DNA from 3 places in the Cellulomonas sp. P5_E12 genome. Region 2 is predicted to be linked to each of the others. Evidence: riboswitches for the same ligand, from Rfam matches in the RefSeq annotation. Region 2 holds a riboswitch; each other region holds the start of a gene.

Region 1 (9,302 bases), on a different contig from region 2:
GCCGTACCAGCGGTGCGTCAGGTCCTTGGCGAGGTACTGGAAGGCGCGGTCGTTCGGCAGGAACGCCGTCAGCGGGACCGTGCCGTCCGCGAGGACGGCCACCGGGCTCGACGGCTTCGCGGCGAGGACCGCGCCGACGGCCTGGTCGAGGATGTCGAAGTCGCGCCAGTTGCGGTCGAACGTGTCGCCGTCCGACGCCAGCAGGGCCGCCAGGCTCGACGTGCCAGTGGGCGGGGCTGCGGCGCTGGCCGCGGGTGCGAGGGCGAGTCCCCCGCCGGCGACGACACCTGCGACGGCAAGGACGGAGAGCGTGCGACGGATCCTCATGGTGAGCTCCTGCGGACGACGGTCGCGGCCGACGCCGGAGCGCCGCACCGCGCGGGCACCGGTGGGCACCCTGCCTCCTCTTCGCCGGTCAGGCGGCGCCCGGATGCAGTCGGGATCGTGACGTCGTGGGTCTGCGACGAAGCGTGCCTCGCAACTCGTCGCAACACTCGCGACGTCGCCGGCGGATCATGCCGGTCGAGCCTCGTAGCGGGTCAGGTCAGATCCGTCGCGGGGCATCGGCGTCCCTCGCTCCTGCGAAGACTGCCGACGCGACGACGCTGAAGACGATCCCCCAGGTGGTCAGCCCGGCGTAGATGCAGACCGTGCCGACCGCGATGAACAGCGCCGTCTGCGCGGCCACGCGCGGCCCGCGCCGGAGCCGGTGCCCTGAGGCCGGCGCCATCCAGCGGGCCCAGATCGCGATCGCCACGGCGGGGAGCACCACCGCGAGCGCGACCGAGAGGGCGGTGCTCGTCCCCAGCCGCCACCCGGCCACCGCCAGCAGCCCGATCATCACGAGCTCGCAGAGGAAGCCGAGCACGCCGAGCAACCCGACGGAGTGTCGGTCCCCAGGTGCGGCACTCATCGGGCCATCCTGTCGGACTGGCGGCACAGACCTAGGACAGCGAACTCGCGGGTTGGCGTCGAGCTAGCGGGTCGCAGTCCAGCTCGCCGGTTTCGACCAACGAGCTCGACGCGGACCAACGAGTTCGACGCGCGGAGGCGAGCTGGGCGGTCGGGCGGCAGCGGCCGGTTCGGTCAGTCGTCCAGGGCCGGGCCGCAGGCGGCCGCGGCCGTCGCGGCCAGGTGGTCGAGGCCGTGCACGGCGAGCAGCGGACGGGTGTCGTCGACCACGGCCCAGCAGCCGTCGATCACCTCGTAGCGGACGCGGGGGCCCGTGGCGAGGTACGCGGTGAGGGCCACGACCAGCCGATCGACCGCCTCGCTCGTCGTGCCGACGCCCACGGACGCCCGGATGGCGCCGCCCGACGCACCGAGGTGCGCGAGGAGGGGGTGGGCGCAGAACCGGCCGTCGCGCACGCCGATGCCGTGCTCGGCGGCGAGGTAGGCCGCGACCAGGCCCGGGTCGTGGTCCGGCACGGTGAACGTGAGGACGCCGACGGGGGCCGCGGAGTCGGGCCAGATGCGCGCGATCTCGACGCCGTCGATGCGCGACAGTCCTTCGACGAGGCGCGCCCGGAGGGCCTCCTCGTGAGCGGCGAGGGCGCCGGCGGGGAGGGCCGCCAGCTGGTCGCACGCCTCGGCCAGGGCGATCGCCCCGAGCACGTTGGGCGAACCCGCCTCGTGCCGTGCGGGCGCCGGCTGCCAGACGGTCCGATCGGTCCGCACGTCGCGCACCGCACCTCCCCCTGCGAGGTACGGAGTGCCCGTGTCCAGCCAGTCGCGGCGGCCGACCAGGGCCCCCGCGCCGAACGGTGCGTACGTCTTGTGGCCCGAGAACGCCACGTAGTCGGCGTCGGTCGCCGCCAGCGAGAAGCCGCGGTGCGGCACCAGCTGGGCGCCGTCGACGGCCACGCGGGCGCCCTCGGCGTGGGCGAGCGCGACGACCTCGTCGATCGGCAGCGCCTCCCCCGTCACGTTGGACGCGCCCGTGATCGTGACCAGCGCGTACGGCTGGCGGGCGAGCTCGGCGCGCAGGGCGTCGAGCGTCGCGGCCACGGTGTCCTTGATGGGCAGGATCGTCGTCCGGTTGCCGTGGCGCTCCGTCGACTGCACCCAGGGCAGCAGGTTGGCGTGGTGCTCGACGTCCAGCACGAGCACGCGACCGCCGTCCGGCACGACGCCGGCCAGGAGGTTGAGCGAGTCCGTGGTGTTGCGGGTGATGATCGCGACGTCGTCGGGACGCGCGTCGACGAACCGCGCGATGGTCTCCCGCGCGGACTCGTACAGCGCGGTGGACACCTGCGACAGGTACCCGGCACCGCGGTGCACGGACGCGTACAGCGGCAGCACCTCGGTCACACGCGTCGCGACGGCCTCGAGCGCGGGGGCGCTGGCGGCGTAGTCGAGGTTGGCGTAGACGCGCTGGGTGCCGTCGACCAGCGGGACGGTGGTGGTGCCGCCGACGACCGGGAGCAGCGCGCTCACCTCGTCGACGGAGGCACACGAGGCGCGCTCGGCGATGATGGTCATGGAAGTCCTCCGACACGTTCCGGGGGGACACCTACGACAGGTGGAACCCCGCGCTTGCCGGGTCCCGGACGGGACGCGGCCAGGTCGTCACCCGGGGCACCCCACCGCGGAGGAGGGTTGCCGGCCAGCGAGCCGGGGCTTGACGCTGGCGCTCATGACCTGCAACGAGGGTCGCGGCAGCCCAAGGCGCCTGTCAACGCACCGCGCGGTTCGTCTCGCCTGCCGGGACACCTTGTCCACTACTTGGAGCGACGGTGCCGCCGCGCGTAGCATCACCGGCACCATCCAGAGCGGCCGAGAGATCTGGCTCGACGACGCCGCAGCAACCCGCGGGCACCTTGTGCCCGGCCGAGGGTGCTACCGCCAGGACCGATGAGACGAGGATCTGCATGAGCTACGCCGGCGACCTGACCCCCCAGCAGGCCTGGGACCTCCTCACGACCGACGAGACCGCTGTGCTCGTCGACGTGCGGACCGACGCCGAGTGGCGCTACGTCGGCATCGCCGACCCCGCCCAGATCGACGGCCGCTCGGCGCTCGTCGAGTGGGTGTCGTACCCGTCGGGACGGCCCAACCCGCAGTTCCTCAAGCAGCTGGCCGACGCCGGCGTCACGGCCGGCCGGCCGGTCGTCTTCCTGTGCCGCTCGGGCGTGCGCTCGGTCGCCGCCGCGCAGGCCGCGACGTCGGCGGGGCTCGGTCCGGCCTACAACGTGCTCGAGGGATTCGAGGGCGACGTCGGCGCGGACGGCCACCGCGGCCACTCCGGCTGGCGTGCCGCCGGTCTGCCCTGGCGGCAGGCGTGAGCCCCCGCCGCGTCCCCGGCCCCGGCGACTGGGACGACCGCCGCACCCCGCGCACCGACCTGCGGCCCGACACCCTCGCCGTGCGCGGCGGGCTGGTGCGCTCGCAGTTCCAGGAGACCTCCGAGGCGCTGTTCCTCACGCAGGGCTACGTCTACGACGCGGCCGCCGAGGCCGAGGCCGCCTTCGCCGGCGAGGCCGACCGGTTCCTCTACTCGCGCTACGGCAACCCCACGGTGTCCACGTTCGAGGAGCGGCTGCGCCTGCTCGAGGGTGCGGAGGCCGCGTACGCCACCGCGTCCGGCATGTCCGCCGTCTTCACGTCCATCGCCGCGATCGTGCAGTCGGGGTCGCGCATCGTGTCTGCGCGGGCGCTCTTCGGGTCCACGGTCGTGATCTTCGAGGAGATCCTGGCCAAGTGGGGCGTGCGCACCGACTACGTCGACGGCCACGACCTGTCGCAGTGGGAGGAGGCGCTGTCGACGCCGGCGGACGTGGTGTTCTTCGAGACGCCGTCCAACCCGATGCAGGACCTGGTCGACATCGCGGCGGTCAGCCGGCTCGCGCACGCCGCGGGCGCGACCGTGATCGTCGACAACGTCTTCGCCACGCCCGTGCTCTCCCGCCCGCTCGAGCTCGGGGCGGATGTCATCGTGTACTCCGCGACCAAGCACATCGACGGGCAGGGGCGCGTGCTCGGCGGCGCGATCCTGGGCACCGACGAGTACGTGCACGGTCCCGTGCAGACGCTCATCCGGAACACCGGGCCGTCGCTGTCGGCGTTCAACGCGTGGGTGCTGCTCAAGGGCCTCGAGACGCTGTCGCTGCGCGTGCGGCACCAGACCGCGTCGGCCCTGCAGGTGGCGACGTGGCTCGAGCAGCAGCCCGGCGTCTCGCTGGTCCGCTACCCGTACCTGCCGTCGCACCCGCAGCACGAGCTCGCGCTCGCGCAGCAGTCCGGCGGGGGCACCGTCGTGACGTTCAACCTCGCGGTGCCCGAGGGTGCGCAGCCCGACGTCGCGAAGAAGGTCACGTTCGGCGTGCTCGACGCGCTGCGGATCGTCGACATCTCGAACAACCTCGGCGACGCCAAGTCGATGGTCACGCACCCCGCGACGACGACGCACCGCAAGCTGGGTCCCGAGGGTCGTGCGGCCGTCGGCATCGCGGAGACGACGGTCCGGCTCTCGGTGGGCCTCGAGGACCCGGCGGACCTGATCGACGACCTCGCGCAGGCGCTCGACACACTCGCCGGCTGACGCCTCCCCGATCGCGTCGGTCCCGCGCGGAACACTGACGGCGTGAGCAACTCGTCGTCGCTGGTGCGTCTGCTGGTCGGCGTGCTGGCCGGGGTCGCCGTCGCCGCCATCGTCGGCTGGACCTCGGTGGTCGCCGCGGTTCTGGCGGGCTGGGCGACCGTGGCCGCCGTGTTCGTCGTGTGGACGTGGGCGGCCATCGCGTCGATGGGTCCCGAGGACACCGCGTCGCACGCCACCCGCGAGGAGCCGACGAGGTTCGGCGCGCACGCGGTCGTCCTCGCCGCCGCGCTGGTGACGCTCGCGGGGATCGGGTTCGTCCTGGTCGACAGGGAGATCGGTCAGCTGCTGCCGACGATCGCGGTGCTGGCCAGCGTGCTCGCGTCCTGGGCCGCGATCCACACGGTGTTCGCGCTGCGGTACGCGCGGATGTACCTGACGGACGACGCCGGCGGGATCGACTTCCACATGCGGGAGGCGCCGCGGTACACCGACTTCGCGTACGTCGCCGTCACCGTCGGCATGAGCTTCGCCATCTCCGACACCGACCTCGGGTCGTCGGCGATGCGGCGCACCGCTCTGGGGCACGCGCTGCTCAGCTACCTGTTCGGGACCGTGATCATCGCGCTGCTGGTGAACCTCGTCGCGTCGATGTGACCGCTCAGAGCCGGACGGTCTCGTTCTCGCCGCCGTCGTAGCGCTCGCCGGTGACCTTGGCCTTCACCAGGCTGAACGCCGTCGTCAGGCGACCGCCCTTGGCGTGCCAGTACTCCGCCGTCTCGCCGCGGAGCACGACCAGGACCACGCCGGGCGTCTCCGGACCGTCCGGGAACCAGGCCTCGGCCGACGTGCCCCACAGCTCCTTGATCTTGGCGCGGTCGCGGACCACCTCGGCGCGACCCGAGACCGACACCCAGGCCGTCGAGTCCGAGAAGGCCGCGTTGGCGGGGCTGCCGCCCTCGACCTCGTGCACCTTGTGGCTGCCCTCCTCGGCGAAGAACCAGAGGTCCCCGTCGAAGTCCACGTCCTGCACGCCCATGGGCCGGCTCACCAGCGAGCCGTCCGCCGACACCGTGGTGAGCATCGCGATCCGGGCGTCCTTGATCAGCTCCGCGACCTTGGCCTGCTGGTCCTCGTTCGTCATGCGTCCTCCTCGAGCGGCGCGCTCGCGGGGCTGCTGACCGCGGCGGCCGGGCCACCGTAGGCACGCCCGCGCGGCTGTCGCATGTCGGAGGGGCGCGGGATGCTCGGTCCATGACCGAGAGCGACTACGAGGCGATCGCCGACGACCTGGTCGCGCGCGGCGCCACACGCGCACAGATGATGGGCCGGCCGATCCTCAAGGTCGGCTCGACCATGTTCGCCGGGCACGTCGGCGGCGACCGCCTCGTGGTCAAGCTCGGCCGGGACAGCGCCGAGCACGCGGAGGCGCTGGCGCTGCCCGGCGTCACGGTCTGGTCACCCGGCGACAGCGGACGGCTGTTCTACGACTGGGTCGCGCTGCCCGCCGCGCTCGAGGACGAGTGGATGCGGTTCGCGGAGATCGCCCGCCTGCGCGCGTCGAAGGGCTAGCGCACCCACTGCTCCCCGGCCTCGACCGCGACCGTCAGGACGTTCTCCGGCGGCGGGATCGGGCACGTCGCGAACTGCGTCAGGCCGCACGGCAGGTTGCTGGCACGGTTGAGGTCGAGCGTCACCGTGCCGTCCTCGGCCACCGGGCCCAGCGCGAGCGTGCGCGAGGCGGGGTAGGTGGTGACGCCGCTGGTCGCATCCCGGAACAGGACGCTGAGGCCGCGGGCGCCCCCGTCGAAGACGATGAGCGACTGCGGGATCCCGGCGACCGCGAAGTGCACGGTGCCGACGGCGGTGTGGTGGTGCTCGAGGCCGTCGACGACCGCGCCCGTGGTGACCGTGCGGGACTCGTCGTACGGCTCGAACCGCCCGGTCAGCACCCAGTCCTGGGACGGCGCGTACGCCGGGATGCCCTCGAACGCGGCCAGCTGCGGGGCGGACGGGTCGTGCACGCGGACGATCGCGTGACCCGTGCGGCGGGCGACCTCGAGCAGGAGGTCACCCGCGCGGAGCTGCAGGCCCGGCGCACCCTCGACCGGGTCGATCGTCGCGACGCCGTCGACGGTCGTGCCGTCCGGGAGGACGAGGTCCTCGTCGGCAACCGCCTCGATGCGCACGACGCCGTCCGCCGACCAGAGCCCGGGGACATCTGCGAGCCGTCGTGGCTCGCCGGACAGCCAGTGCAGCGCGGTGATCGCCACCCAGCCGTGCGGCTGCCGGAAGTAGGCCTCGCGCGTGGCGTGCCAGTCCTCCCACTCGGCGACGAAGGCGGAACGCTCGGTCGTGGTCGTCATCAGCTGGCCCTCACATCGGCGTCGGCGGTGCGGCCGAAGGCGTCGGCCGGCGGGAGTCCGAGGTGCTCGCGCAGGGTCGAGCCCTCGTAGGACGTGCGGAACGAGCCCCGCTCCTGCAGCAGCGGGACCACGCGGTCGACGAACTCGTCGAGCCCGTGCGGCGTCAGGTGCGGCACGAGGATGAAGCCGTCGGAGGCGTCCTCCTGCACGTACCGGTCGATCTCGGCGGCCACGCGTTCCGGCGTGCCGACGAACGAGTGGCGGCCGATCACCTGGATGACCAGGTCGCGGATGGACAGGCCCTTGGCCTCGGACAGCTCACGCCACTGGTTGGCGATGGCCAGCGGGTCGCGGAAGTGCGAGGCGCGGCCCTTCGTGATCGACGGGGCGTCGACCAGCGGGTCGATGGCGGGCAGCGGGCCGTCGACGTCGTACTCCGACAGGTCGCGGTTCCACACCTGCTCGACGAACGAGCGCGCGACGCTGGGCCGGACCTGCTGGAGCTGGATCGCGCGCAGCCTCTCCTCGGCGTCGGCCTCGGTGTCGCCCAGCACGAACGACGCGCCGGGCAGGATCAGCAGGTCCTCGGGGCGTCGGCCGTACTTCGCCAGGCGGCCCTTGACGTCGGTGTAGAACGCCTGGCCGTCAGCGAGCTCGCTGTGCCGGGAGAAGACCGCGTCGGCCACCTGCGCGGCCAGCTCGCGGCCGCCGTCGGAGTCGCCGGCCTGGAGGATGACAGGGTGACCCTGCGGCGGGCGCGGGATCGTGGGCGTGGCCTCGATGTCGACCAGGCGGCCGCCCGTGCGGACCGTGCTCAGCGAGCCGGGGCGGACGAACTCGCCCGACGCGGCGTCGGCCACGACCGCGTCCGCCGCCCACGCGTCCCACAGGGCACGGGCGGTCTCGACGACCTCGCGCGCGCGCTCGTACCGGTCCTCGTAGGCGAGGTAGCCGCCGCGGCGGAAGTTCGCGCCGTGGAAGGCGTCCGACGAGGTCACGACGTTCCACGCGGCGCGGCCCGCCGAGAGGTGGTCGAGCGTCGCGAACTGGCGGGCGAGCTCGTACGGGTCGTTGAAGGTCGCGTTGATGGTGCCGGCGAGGCCGACTCTCGACGTGACGCCGGCCAGCGCGGCGAGGACCGCGTAGGTGTCCGGGCGGCCGACGACGTCCTGGTCGACCAGCTGGCCGCGGTGCTCGCGCAGGCGCAGTCCCTCGGCGAGGAACACGAAGTCGAACAGCCCGCGCTCGGCGGTGGCGGCCAGGTGCTGGAACGACGCGAACGACGACTGCGTGTCGGCGTGGTGGCTCGGGTCGGTCCAGACCGTGTGGTGGTTGACACCGGGGAAGTGGGCTGCGAGGTGGATCTGCTTGGGCATCGGGGGTCCTTAGCGAGCGGCCGCGTAGCGGCTGGTGGGGCGGGGCAGGCCGAGGGAGTCGCGCAGGCTCGCCCTCTGCTCCACGGGGGTGATCGCGGCGCCGAGCAGCGGGAGGTCGCTCGCCAGGGCCAGCGGACGGATGGTGAGCCCGTCGGCGCCGGAGCTCGCGACGAGCGCCGCCAGGGTCGACGCCGCGGTCTCCGGGCCGGCCACGATCGCGTCCGTGGGCCACGGCTCGAGGGCGTCGAGCGCCGCGAGGCGTGCGCGGGCGTGGTCGTCGGACGTGCCGAGCAGCACGTCCACGTCGAGCAGCACGATCACCTCGCGTCCGGCCTCCGCCGCGGCCGCCCGCACGAGCGGCACGTTCGCCTCGTCGGCAACCCGGACGACGTCCGCGCGGCGTGCCGCGACCTCGCGGGCGTGCGGCTCGTCCCCGCGGACGATCACGACCGGGCGGCCCTGCGGCGAGCGGGGCGTTATCGAGGCGCCCTGCACCGAGAAGAACTCGCCGCTGAACTCGATCGCGTGCACGCGGGTGCGGTCGATGTACCGGTCGTGCTCGGCGTCGAGGACGATCGCGTCGTCCTCCCAGCTGTCCCAGAGCCGGCCGAGGACCTCGAGCACGTCGTCGGCCTCGCGCCACAGCGCCGCCACGTCCCGCGGGACTCGCTCGTCGTACCGCAGCGCCTCGGCGCCCGCGCCGCTGTCGCCCGCGGGCGCCGCCACGTCGACCTGCACCGCAGCGCGGCCGAGGCTGACGTGGTCGACCGTCTGGATCTCCTTGCCCACGTGGAACGGCTCGCGGTAGGTGACCGGCACGACGGGCGCGAGGCCCACGCGGTCGGTGAGCGGGCCGAGGAGGGCGGCGACGCCCACGGCGTCCAGACCGCCGACGAGGGCGCCGGGGCGCTCGACGGGCGGCGCGGCCGAGTCGTCGACGATCACGAACGTGGCACCGGCGCTCTCGGCCGCCCGCGCGAGGCGGACCCAGTGCTGTGCCGCGAAGGCGTCGGTCGGGTGCAG
Region 2 (9,302 bases):
CGCGGTAGAGCCGGGCGGTGCCCACGCCGACGGGCACCAGCAGGCACAGGATGGTGACGACCACCCGGGCGACCGGGTTGCCGATCCGCTGGGCGACCATCGCGAGCGTGACGTAGAACGCGGTCGAGGCGCCGGTGTGCCCGCTCGGGTACGCGGAGGTGGGCGGGGAGTCGTCCAGGTGCTCGACGTCGGGGCGCTCGCGGCCCACCACCAGGGCCGCGGTCATGAAGACGGCCGCCTGCACGGCGATCGCCATCGCGGGCACGATCGCGAGCCACCACTGCTTGGTGCGCCACCAGAACAACCCGACGAACAGCAGGCAGGCGCCGATGATGAACTCGGTGGTGCCGATCGCCGACAGGGCGGCCGTGACGGAGTTCAGGGCCGGCGTCCGCACGGAGACGAACCACCGGTTGACCGCCGCCTCCCCCGGCAGGCCGCCGAGCGGTCCGGTGATGAGGAACCCGACCCCGACGACGACGACCCACAGCCCGACGGCGGGCACGAGCATCCGGACCGCGAAGTCCCTCCAGGCCTCCTTGCGCGTGGGCGCCGTCGTGTCGAGCTCATAGCGGTGCAGGAAGGTGTGCATCATTCCTCCGTTTCGGGAGCAGTCGCGGACCAGCCGCTGTAGCCCAGGTAGGACGCGCCCACGAGGGCGGTGCCGAGCGCGAACCCCGCGACGACGTCGGAGGGGTAGTGCACGCCGAGCAGCACGCGGTCGAGCCCGGTGAGCAGGGTGACGGTGGCCGCGACGACCGGGACGATGATCCGTCCGCGGCGCCCGAGCAGCGGCCAGAGCAGCAGGGTCAGGGTCAGCGCCACCGCGGCCGTGTTCGTCGCATGGCCCGACGGGAAGCTGGAGCCGGGTGCGTGCTCGAGGGCGTCCTGCACCACCGGTCGCGCCCGCTGCACCACGCCCTTGGCGCCGAGCTGCACGGCCCACGCGGCCATGATGGTGAGGAACGCCCATAGCGCCCGGGTGGTCAGGCCGTGGCGGCGCCACACCCAGACGCAGACCAGGGTGGCCGCGAGGTTCACCCACTTCGCCTGGAAGAGCTGCTGCCACACGACCAGCGCCTGCTCGAGGTCCGGGTGCGCGCGCGTGAACGACGTGGCGCCCTCGATGGCCTGGCGGTCCAGGCGCAGGACGTCCTCCACCTCGGCCCGCACGACGTAGGCGAGCACGGCGACGGGCACCGTGAACGCGATCGCGAAGGCCCCGGCGCGCAGCAGCGCGCGGCGACGGAGCGGCAGGGGACGCATGCCGGAACGGTAAGTGCGTCGGCGTCGCCGCGCGCGGCGAGCCGCTCAGCCGACGATGGTGACGACCGTCCCGGCGGGTGCCTGCCACAGCAGGTCGAGCACGTCGTCCGCCACCCGGACACAGCCGTTGGAGACTGCCCCCGTGCCGCGCAGCGTGGTCGTGTGGATCGCGGTCGCCGAGGTGCCCGTCACCTTGTCGTAGTCGTCCATCGTCTCGCTCTGCGTCGAGAGCAGCAGGACGCGCGGCGTGGTGGTGCCGGGCTCCAGCCATCGGGTGCCGACGAGGAACCCGGGCACGTGCGGGGTCGGCTTGTCCGGGCTGCCGGTCGCCTTGACGGGGAAGACGCGCGCGGCCGCGCCGTCGTCGACCGTGATCGTCTGCGCGGCGGTGTCGACCTGGACGGTCCAGCTGGTGCCGGCCGCCTCGGTGTCGGCGGCGTCGATCCACGCGCTGCGGTCGTTGACCTGGGTGGTGTCCTGGCTGGGAAGCGCGCCGCGGGTGGCGAGCATGACGCGCAGCCACCGGCCGCGCTGGTCGATCACCGGCAGCGTGGTGCGGACCTGGAGCGTCAGCGCGGGCACGACGCCGACGGCGGCGCCCGCGGGTGCCACGCGTGCGGCGGTGTCGCGCACGACGACGACGGTCTGCCAGCGGCCCAGCGCCGGGTCGTCGTTGGCGCGCTGCGTGAGCCCGTCCGTGCCGGGCAGGCCGGCGACGACGTGCAGGGGGTCGGTGACCGGCAGCGCGGCGAGGTCGGCCGGCGGCGGCGTTGGGACCGCAGGAGCGACGGCCTTGGCCACGGCGACCGGGGCGGCGACCACCACGGGTGCCGGTGGCGCCACGTCTGTCTGGCCCGAGCACGCCCCGGTCAGCACGAGAACCGCGGTCGCGACGAGGGCGCCGACCTTCGTGCGTGCCACGCCCCACCTCCGCCCGAGGACAGCCGACGACGTCCCGAGAAGTCATCGTGCGCCTGCCACGCACGATCCGGCAAAGCGACCGACTGTCGGACATTCCATCTCACGATGTGGTCGGGTGTTTGACGCCCTCGCGGTCCCTGTCTAAATTCCCTACCAATAAGGTCAAGATTTCCAGTGCGAAGCCCCGGCTAGCTGGATGGCAACCCTCCGCATGGTGGGGTGCCCCGGGTGAGGACCTGGTCACGGCGGGATCTGTCCGCCGTCGACAACATGCGAGCCCCGGCAACCGCCGGGACGAAGGGACGGACCATGGACGCGACCGGGGCCACCACCCGTTCGATGCTGACGCGTTCCTGTCCGGCCCTCTGTCGCCGCTGACGCGCTGACCCACCCTCCGCACGCCCCGCGACCGGGGCGTGCGACGCGTACCCCCGAAGCGCCGCTGCGCTCGGCGAGGAGCGCGCGCCCTCTTCCCGCCTGGACGAACGGAACACCCGTGCCTGCCTCGCCCCGCCACGCCCACCTCGGCATCGATCTCAGCGACACCGGCGCTCACGCCGCCGCCTGGCGCGACCACGGTTCCCAGGGCCAGCGGCTGTTCGACGCCGCCCGCCTGCTCGAGCTGGTCGCCGTCGCGCAGCGCGGCGCCCTCGACTTCGTGGTCTTCGACGACGGCTTCGCGCTGCACCCGAGCCGGAACACCGCCCTGCAGGGCCGGCTCGACGCCGCCCTCGTCGCCGCCCGGCTGGCCCCGCGCACCTCGGGGATCGGGCTCGTCTCGACCGTCGGCACCACGCACACCGCGCCGGCGCACGTCGCCAAGGCCATCGCGACCATCGACCACGCGAGCCACGGCCGCGCCGGCTGGCAGGTCGGCTGGGACACCCGGATCGACGACGTGCCGACGGCCGGCCCGCGCTCGACGTCGGTCGAGCAGGCGGCCGTGGCGAGCGCGGCGGAGGCCGTCGGGGTCGTCGAGCGCCACTGGGACCGGTGGGACGACAGCGCGCCGGTCCGTCCCCGGTTCGTTGCGCACGACGGCGTGCACTTCGCGTCGAAGCCGTCGACCGCCGCCGGACGCCCCCCGCAGGGCCGGCCGCCGGTCGTCGTGCGCGCCGACTCCGCCGCCGCCCTCGACCTCGCGGGACGCCACGCCGACGTCGTGCGCGTCCGGGCGACGGGTCCGGACGACGCCGCGCGAGCCCGGCTCCGCGTGCTGGCCGCGGTCGCGGCGGCGGGTCGCGACCCCCGCGACGTGCGAGTCCTGGTCGACGTGCACCTCGTCGCCGGACCGGACCGGGCGAGCGCTGTGGCCCGGCACGAGATGCTTGCCGAGCTCGAGGGCGTCGACACCGGCACCCTGTCGTTCGTCGGCACCACAGCCGGCTTCGCCGAGCTCGTCTCCACCTGGGTGGACGACGAGATCGCCGACGGGTTCGTCGTGCGGCCCGCGTCGGTGCACACGGACCTGCCCGCCCTCGTCGACGGCATCGTCCCGCTGCTCCGCGCCGCCGACCGGTTCCGCGCCGGCTACCCCGGCAGCTCGCTGCGCGACACGCTGGGCCTCCCGATCGCCGCCGCCCGCTACGCCGCGACGGCCTGACATGACGACGACCACGACCAGCGCGCAGCTCACCGTCGCCTCGTTCGGCCTGCTCGACGAGGCCGTGCGCCCGATGCTCGACGAGCTCGCGCACGAGTACTCGTCGCGGTACGGCGACCGGTTCGGCGTCGACGCGCTGCGCGAGGAGCTCGAGCGCTACCCGGCCCACCAGTTCGCGGCGCCGGACGGCGCGCTGATCCTGCTGCTCGAGGACGACGTGGCGGTCGCCGGCGGTGCCTTCCGCCTGCGCGCCGAACCCGAGCTGGGGGACGCCGCGCGGCTGACCCGGCCCGGGACGCGGGACTTCGACGGGCTGCCGACCGTCCGGACCGCCGAGTACAAGCGGATCTGGACCCACTCGGCGCACCGCCGGCGCGGTCTGTCCCGCCGGGTGCTCGCGGAGCTCGAGACCCGCGCCGTCGAGGCCGGCTACGAGCGGCTGTACCTGACCACCGGCCCACGCCAGCCGGAGGCCGCGGCGCTCTACCTGGCCACCGGGTTCACCCCCCTCTTCGACACCGCCGCGGACCCCGAGGACATCGGGCCGCTCGCGTTCGAGAAGTGGCTCTGTACGGACCCGCCCCCGTCCCGTCCGTCCCTCACCGCCTCGGAGTGACCGTGTCCACCGTCTATGTGCACCAGGACGAGTCCCTCGTCCTGTCCCCGCCGCCCGCCCGCCCACCCGCCGACGAGCCCCGAGTCTTCGGCGCCCGCCACCCCGGCCGCTGGATCGCCACCGCGATCGTGGCCGTCCTGCTCGCGATGGTCGTCAACTCGCTGGTGACCAACCCCAAGTGGGAGTGGGGCGTCGTCTGGCAGTACCTCACCTGGCCGTCCGTGCTCGACGGGCTCTGGGGCACCCTGCGGCTCACGGTCGCCTCCGCGGTGGTCGGCTTCGGTCTGGGTGCCGTGCTCGCGCTCATGCGGCTGTCGCGCTCGCCGCTGCTGCGGTCGGTGGCGTGGACCTACATCTGGGTGTTCCGATCCGTGCCGCTGATCCTGCAGCTGCTGCTCTGGTACAACCTCGCATACCTCTACCCGACGATCACGCTCGGGGTGCCGTTCGGGCCCTCGTTCGTCGGGTTCGACACCCTCGACGTGATCGACAAGTTCGGCGCCGCCGTGCTCGGGCTCGGGCTGTCGCAGGCCGCGTACGCCGCCGAGATCGTCCGTGGCGGCATCCTCGGCGTCGACCAGGGCCAGCACGAGGCGGCCGCCGCGCTCGGGCTCCCGCGGTCCCGCCAGCAGCGCCGGATCATCCTGCCGCAGGCGATGCGGACCATCGTGCCGACGGCCGTCAACGAGATCATCGGCCTGGTCAAGGGCACGTCGGTGGTCTACGTGCTGGCGTACGGCGAGCTGTTCTACATCGTCGGCGTCATCTACGGCCGCAACCAGCGGGTGGTCCCGCTGCTCATCGTCGCGGGCATCTGGTACCTCGTCGTCACCACCGTGATCACGGTGATCCAGTACTACGTCGAGCGCCACTACGCGAAGGGTGCGCTGCGGCAGCTGCCGCCGACGCCCCTGCAGCGGGCGCGCTGGGGCGTGGGGATCGGGTGGTCGCGGCTGACCGGACGTCCGCTGCCGGGCGACCTGCCACCGGGCTACGGGCGGTCTCGCAGCGTCCTGGTCCGCACCAATCACGGGGGGGACGTCTGATGGCCGCCGGACTGGTCGAGGTGCGGGGCGTGCACAAGGCCTACGGCACGCTCGAGGTGCTCGACGGCGTGGACCTGACGGTCCAGCCGGGCGAGGTGACCGTGATCCTCGGGCCGTCGGGGTCGGGCAAGTCGACCCTGCTGCGCGCCATCAACCACCTGGAGAAGGTCGACCGCGGGTCCATCTCGGTGGACGGCGACCTCATCGGCTACCGCAAGCGTTCCGACGGCGCGCTGCAGGAGCTGAAGGAGAAGGACGTCCTGGTGCAGCGGACCCGCATCGGGTTCGTCTTCCAGAACTTCAACCTGTTCCCGCACCTCACGGCGCTGGAGAACGTCGTGGAGGCGCCGGTCTCGGCGCAGAAGCGGTCGCGCGGCGAGGTCGAGGCCGAGGCGCGCGAGCTGCTGGCCCGCGTCGGGCTGTCGGACAAGGCCGACGCCTACCCGCGCCAGCTGTCCGGCGGGCAGCAGCAGCGCGTGGCGATCGCCCGGGCGCTCGCGGTCAAGCCTGCCGTCGTGCTCTTCGACGAGCCGACGTCCGCGCTGGACCCCGAGCTGGTCGGAGAGGTCCTCGACGTCATCCGGGACCTCGCGGCGACCGGCACCACCCTGATCGTCGTCACGCACGAGATCGGCTTCGCCCGCGAGGTGGCCACCAACGTGGTCTTCATCGACGGCGGGCAGATCCTCGAGCAGGGCACCCCGAGCCAGGTGCTCGACAACCCGCAGCACCCGCGCACCCGCGCGTTCCTCGACAAGGTGCTCTGACCCCCAGTTCTTCGTCGCCCGCACCCCGCGGACGGCGTGACGAGCGCGCCCCTGCGCTCCCGACCGAGAGAGAGATCCCCGTGACTACGACCTTCCGACGTGCTGTGAGCGCACTGGCCTTCGTGCCCCTGCTGGCGCTCGCCGCGTGCGCCGGACCGGCCTCCGCGGACACGGATGTCGCCGATGCCGCCTCCCCCGAGGCGACCGCCGCCGGCCTCGAGATCAGCACGAGCCCCGACCAGGACCGGATCCACACCACGAAGGCCGAGGACGCGATCGCGCTGCTGCCGGCCGAGATCAAGAAGTCGGGCGTGCTCAAGGTCGCCACGACGGCCGGCGCCGCGCCGCCGCTCGGCTTCCTCGCCGACGACGAGAAGACGCCGATCGGCAACGAGACCGACATCGCCAGCCTCGTCGCCGACGCCCTCGGACTCAAGCTGGAGCTCGAGCAGAAGGCGTGGGCCGACTGGCCGCTCGCCCTGCAGTCGGGCGACGTCAACGCCGTGATCTCCAACGTCACCGTGACCGAGGAGCGCAAGGAGCTGTACGACTTCTCGTCGTACCGCAACGACCAGCTCGGCTGGCTGACCGGCGCGTCGAGCAAGATCAAGGCCATCAAGGAGCCCAAGGACATCGCGGGCCTCACGGTCGGCGTCGGCTCCGGCACGAACCAGGAGAAGATCCTGCTGGCCTGGAACCAGGAGAACATCGACAAGGGCCTCGAGCCGATCAAGAACGGCTCGCCGGAGTACTACGAGAACTACTCGGACGTGCTGTTGGCCGTGCAGTCCGGCCGGGTGGACGCCTATGTCGGCCCGAACGCCAGCCTCTCCTACAGCGCGGCGACGGCGCCCGACCAGTTCAAGGTCGTCGGCACGCTCAACGGCGGCTGGCCGCTGACGGCGCAGATCGCCGTGGCCACCCTCAAGGGCTCCGACCTGGCGCCGGCCGTGACGGCCGCGCTCCAGCACGCGTTCGACGACGGCACCTACGCCCAGGTCCTCGCGCACTGGGGCCTGTCCGCCGAGGCCATCGAGAAGTCCGAGACCAACCCGCCGGGTCTGCCCAAGACGAGCTGACCCCCTAGACCGGATGCTGTGCTCACGTACGAGCGTCCGCGGTGGCCGGTCGGGGTCGGGGGACGCCCGGCCGGCCACCAGTTTCGTCCCCCACCCCTCGTTCCCCGTCGGAGGTGTTCCCTGTGCAGGTCGTCGACCACCTGGTCGTCGGAGGCGGCGTCATGGGCTCCGCCGCCGCGTGGCAGCTCGCGCGGCGCGGTCGTGACGTCGTACTCCTCGAGCGGTTCGCGCCGGGGCACGTCAACGGCGCGTCGCACGGCGCCTCGCGGATCTACCGCCAGACGTACGACCGGCCCGAGTACCTCGACCTCGCGGCCGAGGCCCTCGAGCTGTGGCAGTCGTTCGACGGGGTGCTCGCCCTCACCGGCGGCGTGAGCCACGGCGAGCCGGCGCCGGGCGTGGTCGACGCCTTCGTCGCCCGCGGCATCCCGCACGAGCTGCTCTCGCCCGACGCCGCGCACGAGCGCTGGCCCGGGCTGCGGTTCGAGGGGACCGTGCTGCACGAGACTCGGACCGCCGGCCGGATCCACGCGGACCGCGCGGTCGCCGCGTTCCAGTCCGCCGCCGCCGCGCTCGGCGCCGACGTGCGGCACGGCGTGCAGGTCCTGTCCCTGGCCGTCGCTCGCGACGGTGTGGTCGTCGAGACGTCCGTGGGGGCGTTCCGGGCCCGCAGCGTCGTGCTGGCCGTCGGCGCGTGGACCTCCGCGCTGCTGGGGTCGGAGGCGCCGCCGCTGGTGGTCACGCAGGAGCAGCCCGCGCACTTCGCGCTGCGGTCGGGCACGCCCGACGACTGGCCCAGCTTCACGCACCGGCCGCTCGGCGAGCACCCGTGGCCCAGCGGCACCTACGGGCTGGGGACCCCCGGTGAGGGGATCAAGGTCGGCTTCCACGCCGTCGGCCCCGTGACCGACCCCGACCACCGCACGTTCACCGCCGAGCCCACGCAGCTCGCGCTCCTGCAGGAGTACGCGGCGCAGTGGCTGCCCGGCGTCGACGCCTCGTCGCCCGCGCCGATCTCGTGCACCTACACGACGACGCCCGACCACGACTTCGTCCTCGACCGCCGCGGACCGCTGGTGGTCGCCGCCGGCTTCTCCGGCCACGGCTTCAAGTTCGCCCCCGCGATCGGCCGCGTCCTGGCCGACCTCGCCGAGGAAGACCCCGACCGCGTCGTTCGTGCATCGCACCCCGCCTTCCACCTGTCCCGACCCGCCCTGCAGGAGATCCGATGACCCGCCGTGCCGTGCCCCTGTCCGTGCTCGACCTCGCGCCCGTCCCGGAGGGGAGCAGCGGCGCCGACGCCCTGCGGTCCGCCGTCGACCGCGCGCAGCTGGTCGAGCGGCTCGGGTACCGGCGGGTCTGGTACGCCGAGCACCACCTGGCGCCGGGCGTCGCGTCGGCCACGCCGGGCGTGCTCGCCGCGCTGACGGCGAGTGCCACCTCGACCATCCGCGTCGGGTCCGCCGCCGTGCTGCTCGGTTCCACCAGCCCTGTCGTCGCGGCCGAGCAGTTCGGGACCGTCGCCGCCCTGCACCCCGGGCGCGTGGACCTCGGGCTCGGCCGGGCGTCGTTCCCGCCGCCGAGCAAGTCCGCCGTGCCCGACGTGGCCGCCTCGACAGCAGGGCGCGTCCGGTCGACGGCGACCGAGGACCGCGTGGTCGACGGGCTGCTGGTGCCCGCCGCGCCGCCCCTCAACTACGCCGACCCCGACCCTGAGCTGCGCGCGCGGTTCGTCGCCCACCTGGAGTTCCTCGGCGCCGGCCGGACGCCGGCGCCGTTCCGGGACGAGCTGTCCACGGTCCTCGCGCTGCAGGCGGGGACCGCCCGAGCCGGCGACCGCGTGGTCACCGACCCCGCCGTCGAAGGTTCCGACCTCGCCCTGTGGGTGCTCGCGTCGAGCGCGGGGGAGAGCGCGCGCGTGGCCGGCGAGCTGGGCCTGCCGCTGGCCGCGAACTACCACGTGAGCCCGGCGACGGTGCTGGACACCGTCGAGGCGTACCGCGC
Region 3 (9,302 bases), on a different contig from region 2:
CCGAACGCGGCGCGGGCCGTGCGGATCTCGGTGGTCTGCGGGAACGAGCCGATGGACGTCGTCGGCAGCGGCGGAAGGTTGAGCCGGGCCGCCTGGGCGGCCTTGCGCTCGTCGAAGGAGCCGCGGCTGAACGCGGCCTCGTCGAGCGCGGCCACGCGGTCGCGGACGGCCGGGTTGACGACGCCGGGAGCCGTGCGGCGCGAGGTCGCCGCATCGGTCGCGGCGAGCAGCTGCTCGTGGATGGCCTCGCGACCCTCGGTCAGGCCCTCGGCCAGGGTGACGACCTCGACGACCTTCTCGTCGGCGAACGCGAGCCAGGTCTTCAGCGTGGCGTCGAGCTTCGGCTCGTCCTCGAGCGTGTGCGGGACGTGGAACAGCGACGTCGAGGTGCCGACCGTGACCGCGGCGGCGCCGAGACCCTCGAGCTGCTCGAGGATCTGCAGCTTCGCGTCCAGGTCCGCACGCCAGATGTTGTGGCCGTCGATCACGCCGGCGACCAGCGTCTTGCTCTCCAGGCCCGGGACCTTCTCCGTGGGCGCGTGGCCGCGGACCAAGTCGATGCCGATGGCCTCGACGTCCGTGGCGGCGAGCACGGGGAACGCCGCGCCGAGGTCGCCGTAGGGCGCCGCGACGAGGATGGCCGGGCGGTCCGGGCGGGCCAGGTCGGTGGCGAGCGCGCGGTACGCCTCGATGACGGAGGCGAGCAGCTGCTCGGCGGGCACGGCGATCGAGTCGGAGACCAGGGCGGGCTCTTCGAGCTGTACCCAGGTGGCACCGGCGGCGGCGAGGTCCGTCAGCAGCTCGGCGTAGACGGGCAGCAGGTCGGCCAGGCGGTCGATCGGCGCGAAGCCCTGGGGCGCGTCCTCGGTGGCCTTGGCCAGCGCGAGGTAGGTGACAGGGCCGACGATGACCGGACGCGTGAGCACGCCGTCCGCCAGCGCCTCCGTGAACTCGCGCACGGGGCGGTTGCTCGCGTAGCGGAAGACCGTCTCCGGGCCGATCTCGGGGACCAGGTAGTGGTAGTTGGTGTCGAACCACTTGGTCATCTCGAGCGGCAGGTCGTCGCCGCGGCCGCGGGCCACGGTCGAGTACCCCGCCAGGTCGAGGGCGCCGTCGGCGCCGACGACGTCCGCGAAGCGGGCCGGCACGGCACCCACCACGGCGGTCGCGTCGAGCACGTGGTCGTAGAAGGAGAACGCGCTCGGGATCGCCGGCACGTCGGTGGCCAGGCCCAGCTCGGCCAGGCGCGTGCGGGTGCGCTTGCGCAGGCCGGCGGCGGTCGCCTCGACCTCGTCGGCGCTGGTGCGGCCGGCCCAGAACGCCTCGAGGGCCTTCTTGAGCTCGCGGCGCGGGCCGATGCGGGGGTAGCCGAGCACGGAGCTCGCGGGGAAGTTCGGGCGGGTCTCGCTCATTGTTCAGTCCCTCGGGGGTCGGGCGGGTGCCGTGTCCTGCGGCCATCCGGCCAGGTCGGGAGCTGTCCGAGCTCCGCCGTCGAGGTGTGCACCCTCGAGCAGGTCAAGTGCGGCATGGTGCTGGTTGAACGTGTACAGGTGGACGCCGGGTGCTCCGCCGTCCAGGACGCCGTTGACCAGGTCGACGCTCGCGCGGATCCCCCGGCGGTGGCGGTCGAGCTCGTCGTCGGCCGAGCCCAGCAGGTCCAGGAGCCTGCCCGGCACCGGGACGCCGGTCAGCTCCTGCACCCGCAGCAGGCGGGCCGGGTCCGTGGTCGGGATGATGCCCGGGATGATCGGGATGGTCACGCCGGCCTCGCGGGCCTCCGCCACGATACCCAGGTAGTCGTCCGCGTCGAAGAACACCTGCGTGATCGCGAAGTCGGCGCCGGCCTGCTGCTTGGCCAGGAGCGAGGCGACGTCCTGGGCGCGTGTGCCGCCGGTGGCGTGGTTGCCACGGGGGAACGCCGCGACCGCGACGGACAGCGGTCGCACCCGCGCCCGGACCGCCTGCGACGGGCTGTCCGCGCAGCGCTGGGCCTCGATGTCTCGCAGCAGCTCGACCAGCTCGCCGGCCGTCTGCAGACCGTCGGGGTGCGCCTCCCAGTCGCTCTGCTCGGTGGGCGGGTCGCCGCGCAGCGCGAGGAACGACCGCAGGCCCTCGTCGAGGAACTCTCCGACGATCTCCGTGATCTCCGCGCGGGACGTACCGACGCAGGTCAGGTGGGCGATCGGGTTGAGCGTCGTCTCGCGCAGCAGCCGGCGGACCAGCGCACGCGTGGTGACACGGGTCTTGCCCGACGCGCCGTACGTGACGGAGACGAAGTCCGGGTGGACGGACTCGAGCGCCCGGATGGTGGCCCACAGGCGCGGCGCCGCATCGGGGTTGCGCGGCGGGAAGAGCTCGAACGAGATGGTGGGGCGGTCGTTCGCGGTCTGCGGGCGGGTCGCCGGCGCAGCGTGCAGCCCGGGGGTGCGCGGTTCCACGGCGGCCGCGCTCACGGCGCGACCGGTCCGGTGGTCGGCACCGGTGCGGTGCGGGGACACGTGGTCTGCGGGGACATCGCTCACTCCATCGTCCCTGGCGGAAGCACCCACACCCTCGGCGGGGAGGGGGGTTGCTGCGGCGTCGTCGAGCCAGGTCTCTCGGCCGCTCTGGATGGTAGGCGCGATGGTAGACCGGCGATCACATGCTGGGCAACCTTGCTCGACCTATGAGACGTGGGTGTCCGGGGTTGGCCGTCCGGGCCGGAACGGCGGGAGCGCGGGTGGCCGGGGCGGGACCGCGTCAGTGCTGGCGGCGAGGGAACAGGGTCCCCGGCTGCATGCGACTGCGCTGCGACGGCACGTCGAACCACGAGTTCGGTGAGCCCGCGGGGACGGACAGCAGCCCGTCCTGCACGGCCGCGAGGATGCGAGCGTCGGGGACAACGTTGTCCGCGAGAGCCTCCGCCGCCGCGCGCTCGGCATCGCGCCGTGCGTCGTCGTCGGGCATCTCCGTCATGGCCCGCACTGTAGTCCGCGTCACACCCGGTTCCGAGACCCGCATGGCAGCGTCACCCGGCAGGAGTAGTGCTCACCCCGACGGGTGACGGGGCGTGGCCGACGGGCACGTGGCGAGGTGGTCGTCGACGACTCCGCAGGCCTGCATGGCGGCGTACGCAGTGACGGGACCGACGAACCGGAAGCCGAGCGACTTGAGCTGGGTGGCGAGCGCACGGGACTCGGTCGTCTGCGCCGGGACGTCGGCCCAGGTCACGGGCCGGACGTGGGTGGTCCGGTCKGGCGCGTGCGACCACAGGACCTCGTCCAGGGTGCCCCCCGCGGCGTGCAGCTCACGTAGTGCGCGCCCGTTGGCGATGGTCGCCTCGATCTTGGCGCGGTTGCGCACGATGCCCGCGTCGGCCATGAGTCGCGCGACGTCGTCGTCGCCGAACCCCGCGACGACCTCCGGGTCGAACCCGGCGAACGCCGCGCGGAAGGCCGGCCGCTTACGCAGCACCGTGATCCAGGCGAGGCCGGACTGGAAGCCCTCGAGCGCGAACCGCTCGAAGAGCGCGTGCTCACCGTGGACGGGCACCCCCCACTCCTCGTCGTGGTACCGCTCGTAGAGGGGGTTGCCGTCGCCGAAGCAGCGGCCGGTGCGCGGGACGTCGGGCGAGGTCATGCGTCGAGTCTGCCCGCGACCGCCGACACAGACGCGGCGCCACTGTGCATGCCGGGGTCTGTGGGCGGCTCAGGACGCCGGGCTCGCGAGCGCGATGAGGCGCTCGATGCCGTCGAGGATGAGGACGGTCCCGAAGTCGAGGCTGTCGCCGTCGTCGGCTCGGTCGTCCGGACCGAACGAGAACGCGCCCTCGTCGACCGCCCTGAGCAGCGCGGGGTGCGCGGACGGCGACGCCAGGACGCCGAGGAGGGCGCCCAGGTCGGGGGACTCGTCGGCGCCGTCCGCCGCACCCACGGCCGCCGTGCGCCTGCTGTCGGTCAGCTCCTCGGTCACGCGCAGCTGGTCCAGGGCGTGCGTGGCCAGCAGGCCGATCGCGCCGACCTTCTGCCGCTCGGACAGGGGCGTGTCCTCGAGGGCGGAGAGCATCCCCTCCATCCACGCGAGCCGTCCGGGCCCCACCGCGTGCAGCACGGTGGTCGTGCGCGCCAGCCACGGGTGCGCGCGCAGGATCGGCTGCTGGATGGCGAGGATCAGCTCGAGCCGCTCGCGCCAACCGCCCACGTCCGGCCCGAGGACGGGCGGGCGCCCGGCGGCGCGGTCGGACATGAGGGCCAGCACCTCGTCCTTGGAGGACACGTACCGGTACAGCGACATCGTCGTGAAGCCGAGGGACTCGGCCAGCCGGGCCATGGAGACGGCGTCGATGCCCTCGGCGTCCGCCAGCGCGATCCCCGCATCGGCGATCTGCTCGAGCGTCAGGCTGGGGCGCGGACCCGGCCGGCCCTCGACCGGCGTGCGCCACAGCACGGCGATGCCGGGGGGCAGCTCGACGGGTGGACCCTGGGATCCCGCGACCCGCACGGCCTGCCTCCGCGCCTTCTCGGCCGCGCGTGCCGCCTTCTGCTGGGCCAGGGCTGCCGCGCGCTGGGCCTTCTCGGCCTCGCGGAGCTGCCGCGCGGCCTCCTTGACCGCCTGCTGCGCCTCGCGCTCGCGCTCGTTGCGCAGCCGCTCGGCCTCCTTGGCCAGGTCCTGCTCGGCCCTCAGGCGCTCGCGCACGAGCCGTTCGGCGTCCTTGCGGGAGCGCTCGGCCTCCTTCTGCGCGGCGCGCTCGGCGTCGCGGTCGGCCTTCTCCAGCTCGCGGCGCAGCCGGTCCGCCTCCTTGGCCTCGGCGCGCTCGGCCTTCTCGCGGTCGCGGCGCAGCGCCTCGGCCGCACGCGTCTCGTCGTCGTTGTCCACGACACCTCCTTGACGGTCGATCCTACAAGTGTGTATGAAGTACACACACAGTTTACGACATACACAGAAGGCGAGATCGCGATGACCGCTCCTGTTGTCGTCGCCCGGGGGCTGCGCAAGTCCTACGGCGACCTGACCGTGCTCGACGGCGTCGACCTCGACGTCGCTCGGGGCGAGGTGCTCGCGCTCCTCGGCCCCAACGGCGCCGGCAAGACCACGACCGTGCGCATCCTGTCCACGCTGCTGCGGCCCGATGGCGGCACGGCGCACGTCGTCGGCAAGGACGTGGTCCGGCAGGCCGAGCAGGTGCGGGCGGCGATCAGCCTCACCGGCCAGTTCGCGGCGGTCGACGACCTGCTCACGGGCGTCGAGAACATGCACCTCATGGCGAAGCTCGCGCACCTGGGCCGCTCGGAGGTGCGCACCCGCAGCGCGGAGCTGCTCGAGCTCTTCGACCTGACCGACGCCGGCAAGCGGGTGGTCAAGACCTACTCCGGCGGCATGCGGCGGCGGCTCGACCTCGCGGTCGGCCTCCTGGCCAGGCCGCAGGTCGTGTTCCTCGACGAGCCGACGACGGGCCTCGACCCGCGCAGCCGCAACGACCTGTGGGACGTCATCCGTGAGGTCGTCGCCGAGGGCACCACCGTGCTGCTCACGACGCAGTACCTCGAGGAGGCCGACCAGCTGGCCGACCGGATCGCCGTCATGGACCGCGGTCGCGTGATCGCGGACGGCACGGCGCGCGAGCTCAAGCGGGCCGTCGGCTCGGCGCACGTCGAGCTCCACCTCAAGGACGGGTCGGAGGAGCGCATCCTCACCGACGGCTCCGTGCCGGACGTGCGCCGGATCCTCGCCGGCATCGAGGACCGCGGCGTCACCGTCGACACCTGGGAGGTCCGCTCCCCCACGCTCGACGACGTCTTCCTCACCCTGACGGGCCAGCCCACCGCGCCCGAGACCACCACGCCCGCCCTCGTCGCCTCCCGGGAGTACTGATGACCACGCTCACCGCACCCACAGCGGTGCCCGCCCTCGGCTGGACGTGGCACGACACGTCCGCGCTCATCGGCCGGTGCCTGCGCCGGTCCCTGCGCCAGATGGACACCGTGCTGATGGCGGTGATCCTGCCGCTGGCCCTGCTGCTGATGTTCGTCTATGTGTTCGGCGGCGCCATCGACACCGGCGGCGCCTACGTCGACTGGGTGGTGCCGGGCATCATCCTGCTCACGGCCGGGTACGGCTCCGCCAACACCGCCGTGGAGGTCGCCAGCGACATGACCGGCGGCATCATCGACCGGTTCCGTTCCCTGCCCATACGGCCCACCGGCGTGCTCACCGGGCACGTGGTCGCGAGCATGGTGCGCAACGCGGTCTCCACCGCTCTCGTGATCGGCGTGGCCTTCCTCATCGGCTTCGACGCCGCGGCGTCGCCCCTGGACTGGGCGGCGGCCATCGGGCTCATCGCGCTCTTCGTCCTCGCGCTCACCTGGGTGGCGGTCGCCATCGGGGTGGTCGCGTCCGGGCCGGAGGCTGCGTCCGGGTTCACCTTCGCGATCCTGTTCCTGCCCTACGTGTCGAGCGCGTTCGTGCCGCCGGAGTCGATGCCGTCGGTGCTGGAGACGATCGCGACCTACAACCCGATCACGCCCGTGACCGACACCCTGCGCGGGCTCCTGCTCGGGCTGCCGGTCGGCGACTCGTGGGTGGCGGCCGTGGCCTGGTGCGTCGGGATCTACGTCGTGGCGCGCATCGCGGCGGGGGCGCTGTTCCGCCGCACGTCCTGAGGGCCTCCGGAGTGCGGTAGACCAGTGGCATGACGAGCCCGTTCCCGCCCACCGGTGCCTCCGAGCCGTCGGGGGAGCCGCCGCACCGGCGCCGGGGCTGGATCATCGCGCTGGCCGTCCTCCTCGCCGCGGCGGTCGGCGTCATCGTGTACCTGCTGGTGACGGGGGACGACGACGGCGCGGAGCCGGTCGCGTCGTCGACCACCTCGCAGTCCTCGTCCCCGTCGCCGGAACCGTCGCAGGAGCCGTCGGAGGAACCGTCCACGGCGGCGGCGGGCTGCGCCCCGAACGACGAGACGGCACCGGCCGGCGCCGACGTCGTCACCGTCATCGACGTCGACGGTGACGGGCGACCCGACCAGGCCTGGCTCAGCGGCGGCGCCGGGCGCACGTTCGGCATCACCACGGCGTCGGGCGCGACGTTCTCGGCGACGATCGACTCCGCCTCGCCCGTCCCCGCCTCCGCGATCGTCAACCGCGTGCAGGCCGACCAGATCCCGATCGCGTTGGTCGACCTCAGCCGGGAGGCCCTGGTCTACTCGCTCGCCGGCTGCGCCGTGACCCCGGTGGCCAACGAGCAGGGTGAGCCGTACAGGTTCGACCGGGGCTTCGCGGGGACCGGGACCGGTGTCGGGTGCTCGACCGATGCCGGCTCGCTCCGGCTCGCGGGCCTCAACGCGGTGGCCGACACCGCCGGCACCTACACGGTGACCCGGACCTTCGTGGACCTGGACGCCGACGGCCGGCACGCGACCAACGCGGCGCCGGAGCAGGTGGCCCTTGGCGCCGGCGCCGACGAACCCGTGGTGACGACCGCGCAGGAGGTCAGCTGCGGCGAGCTGGTGGCCGGGACCGACGACGGGCCCGTGGAGCCTCAGTAGGCGGCGAGCGCCTTCTTGATGCGGGTGGTCGACACCGGGACGGGCGTGCCCAGCTGCTGGGCGAACAGGCTGACGCGCAACTCCTCGAGCATCCAGCGCAGCTCCCGGAGCTCCGCGTCGCGCGGGTGCTTGGCGACGACGTCGTCGTAGAGCGCCTCGACGTCCTGCACCTGCCACGCCAGGTCGGCGTCGCGCTGCGGGTTCTCGGCGGCCTTGACCAGCCGGTGGCGTGCGGCCCGCAGGTACCGGGCCAGGTGCGGCAGGCGTGCGGCGCCGACCTCGCTGACGAAGCCGGCGTGCACGAGGCGGGCGGCCTGGGCGCGCAGGTCTTGAGCGGTGGCCAGCAGGGCGAGACTGGAGCGATCGCGGATCTCGGCGTCCAGCTCGCGCCAGGCCGTGAGCACCGCGACGAGGTCGGTGACCACGGCGAACACGGTGTCCTCGAGCCGGTTCCGGACGCCTGCGCGCAGCGCGGCGTACGCGTCGACCGTGCGCACGGTGTCCGCCAGCGCGGTGAAAAGCGACTCGATCGCCGCGAGCTGCACGTCCGTGACCAGGGCTTCTGTGCTGGGGTACGGGCTCGCGGCGAGCGTGAGGGCCTGCGTGCCGGTCCACCGGGTCGTGATCCGGCCGGGGGTCAGGCCGACGTCGAGCAGGAGCAACCGGCGCAGGCCCCGGCGGGCCGCCTCCGACCTGGCGGACTCGTCGGCCAGCGCGCGCACGGCGACCGACCCCTTCTCCTCGACCAGGGACGGGAAGGCCCGGACCTTGCCCACCTCGACGACCTCCGGGAGCTCGGGCAGGTCGGCGGGCCAGGTGGTGAGCCCGGTGCGCACGACGTCGACGCTCGGTGCTGGCGGGGTGGGCGGGCTCGCCGGCACCGCCGGCGCGGTCTGGCTCGCTCCCGCCGCCCGGGCCTCCTCCATCGCGGCCCGCACCGCCGTGCGGACGGCGTCGTCGACGGCCTTCTGCGTGCGGTCCGCGAGCCGGCGCTGCAGGACGAGCAGGTCCTTGCCCTCGTCGACCACTCCCCCGCGGTCGCCGACCACGCGGAACGTCATCCTCAGGTGCGGCGGCAGCCGATCGTCGTCGAACGCGTCGTCGGGGACGTCCACGTCCCGGAGCTCGCGGACGGCCCGCCGGAACACGTCGCGGAACGAGGGCGCGGCGTCCCCCGCCCGGACCGTGTCCTCCCAGTCGGCCGTGTGCTGCGCGATCCAGGCGGCGACGCCGCGAGCCACGTCGGGCGCCGGGACCAGCTGGACGCGCACGGGCTTGGGCAGCGCGCGGATGGTGGCGGTGATCAGCTCCTCGCGCAGACCCGGCACCATCCAGCCGAAGCCGTCCGGCGTGAGCCGGGCGAGCGTCGACAGAGGGATGTGTACAGTCACGCCGTCGGCTTCCGTACCAGGCTCGAACTGGTAGGTCAGGGGGAGCCGCAGGTCTCCCTGCGGCCAGCGCGACGGGAACGCGCCCTCGTCGATCGCGCCGGCCTCTCCCACCAGCAGCTCGCGCGTGAACGTGAGCAGGTCGGGGTTCTCGCGCCGGGCGGTCTTCCACCACTGGTCGAAGTGCCGGCTCGAGACGACGTCGTCCGGGACGCGCTCGTCGTAGAACGCGAAGAGGGTGTCGTCGTCCACCACGAGGTCACGCCGCCGCGCGCGCGCCTCGAGGCCCTCGGCCTCGGCCAGCAGGCGCCGGTTCTCGTGGAAGAACGCGTGGTGGGTGGTCCACTCGCCCTGCACCAGCGCGTGCCGGACGAACAGCTCGCGGGCGTGCTCGG

The links. A riboswitch is a leader RNA that binds a small molecule or an ion and turns the genes downstream of it on or off. The one in region 2 is predicted to bind S-adenosylmethionine.
Region 1: it holds a riboswitch for S-adenosylmethionine, as region 2 does, so the genes downstream of both, ACXJKA_RS02305 (aminotransferase class V-fold PLP-dependent enzyme) here and ACXJKA_RS10375 (LLM class flavin-dependent oxidoreductase) in region 2, are expected to answer to the same signal.
Region 3: it holds a riboswitch for S-adenosylmethionine, as region 2 does, so the genes downstream of both, ACXJKA_RS09430 (methylenetetrahydrofolate reductase) here and ACXJKA_RS10375 (LLM class flavin-dependent oxidoreductase) in region 2, are expected to answer to the same signal.

The regions. Positions count from the first base shown of each region.
Region 1 is NZ_JBFUMP010000002.1:186,807-196,108, reverse strand. It holds gene ACXJKA_RS02315 (fasciclin domain-containing protein) at 1-396, opposite strand, end outside; gene ACXJKA_RS02310 (YrdB family protein) at 545-913, opposite strand; gene ACXJKA_RS02305 (aminotransferase class V-fold PLP-dependent enzyme) at 1,087-2,481, opposite strand; SAM riboswitch class IV at 2,527-2,641, opposite strand; SAM riboswitch class I at 2,760-2,860, shown strand; gene ACXJKA_RS02300 (rhodanese-like domain-containing protein) at 2,871-3,284, shown strand; gene ACXJKA_RS02295 (O-succinylhomoserine sulfhydrylase) at 3,344-4,540, shown strand; gene ACXJKA_RS02290 (DUF1345 domain-containing protein) at 4,583-5,194, shown strand; gene ACXJKA_RS02285 (pyridoxamine 5'-phosphate oxidase family protein) at 5,199-5,681, opposite strand; gene ACXJKA_RS02280 (hypothetical protein) at 5,792-6,109, shown strand; gene ACXJKA_RS02275 (DUF1684 domain-containing protein) at 6,106-6,903, opposite strand; gene ACXJKA_RS02270 (NtaA/DmoA family FMN-dependent monooxygenase) at 6,903-8,279, opposite strand; gene ACXJKA_RS02265 (LLM class flavin-dependent oxidoreductase) at 8,289-9,302, opposite strand, start outside.
Region 2 is NZ_JBFUMP010000010.1:50,431-59,732, reverse strand. It holds gene ACXJKA_RS10390 (phosphatase PAP2 family protein) at 1-592, opposite strand, end outside; gene ACXJKA_RS10385 (phosphatase PAP2 family protein) at 592-1,266, opposite strand; gene ACXJKA_RS10380 (L,D-transpeptidase) at 1,312-2,187, opposite strand; SAM riboswitch class IV at 2,348-2,465, shown strand; gene ACXJKA_RS10375 (LLM class flavin-dependent oxidoreductase) at 2,684-3,790, shown strand; gene ACXJKA_RS10370 (GNAT family N-acetyltransferase) at 3,792-4,406, shown strand; gene ACXJKA_RS10365 (amino acid ABC transporter permease) at 4,409-5,452, shown strand; gene ACXJKA_RS10360 (amino acid ABC transporter ATP-binding protein) at 5,452-6,219, shown strand; gene ACXJKA_RS10355 (ABC transporter substrate-binding protein) at 6,324-7,298, shown strand; gene ACXJKA_RS10350 (FAD-dependent oxidoreductase) at 7,421-8,530, shown strand; gene ACXJKA_RS10345 (LLM class flavin-dependent oxidoreductase) at 8,527-9,302, shown strand, end outside.
Region 3 is NZ_JBFUMP010000009.1:8,580-17,881, reverse strand. It holds gene metE (5-methyltetrahydropteroyltriglutamate--homocysteine S-methyltransferase) at 1-1,412, opposite strand, end outside; gene ACXJKA_RS09430 (methylenetetrahydrofolate reductase) at 1,416-2,453, opposite strand; SAM riboswitch class I at 2,521-2,617, opposite strand; gene ACXJKA_RS09425 (hypothetical protein) at 2,740-2,955, opposite strand; gene ACXJKA_RS09420 (DNA-3-methyladenine glycosylase I) at 3,028-3,618, opposite strand; gene ACXJKA_RS09415 (TetR/AcrR family transcriptional regulator C-terminal domain-containing protein) at 3,688-4,854, opposite strand; gene ACXJKA_RS09410 (ATP-binding cassette domain-containing protein) at 4,936-5,850, shown strand; gene ACXJKA_RS09405 (ABC transporter permease) at 5,850-6,638, shown strand; gene ACXJKA_RS09400 (hypothetical protein) at 6,668-7,519, shown strand; gene hrpA (ATP-dependent RNA helicase HrpA) at 7,513-9,302, opposite strand, start outside.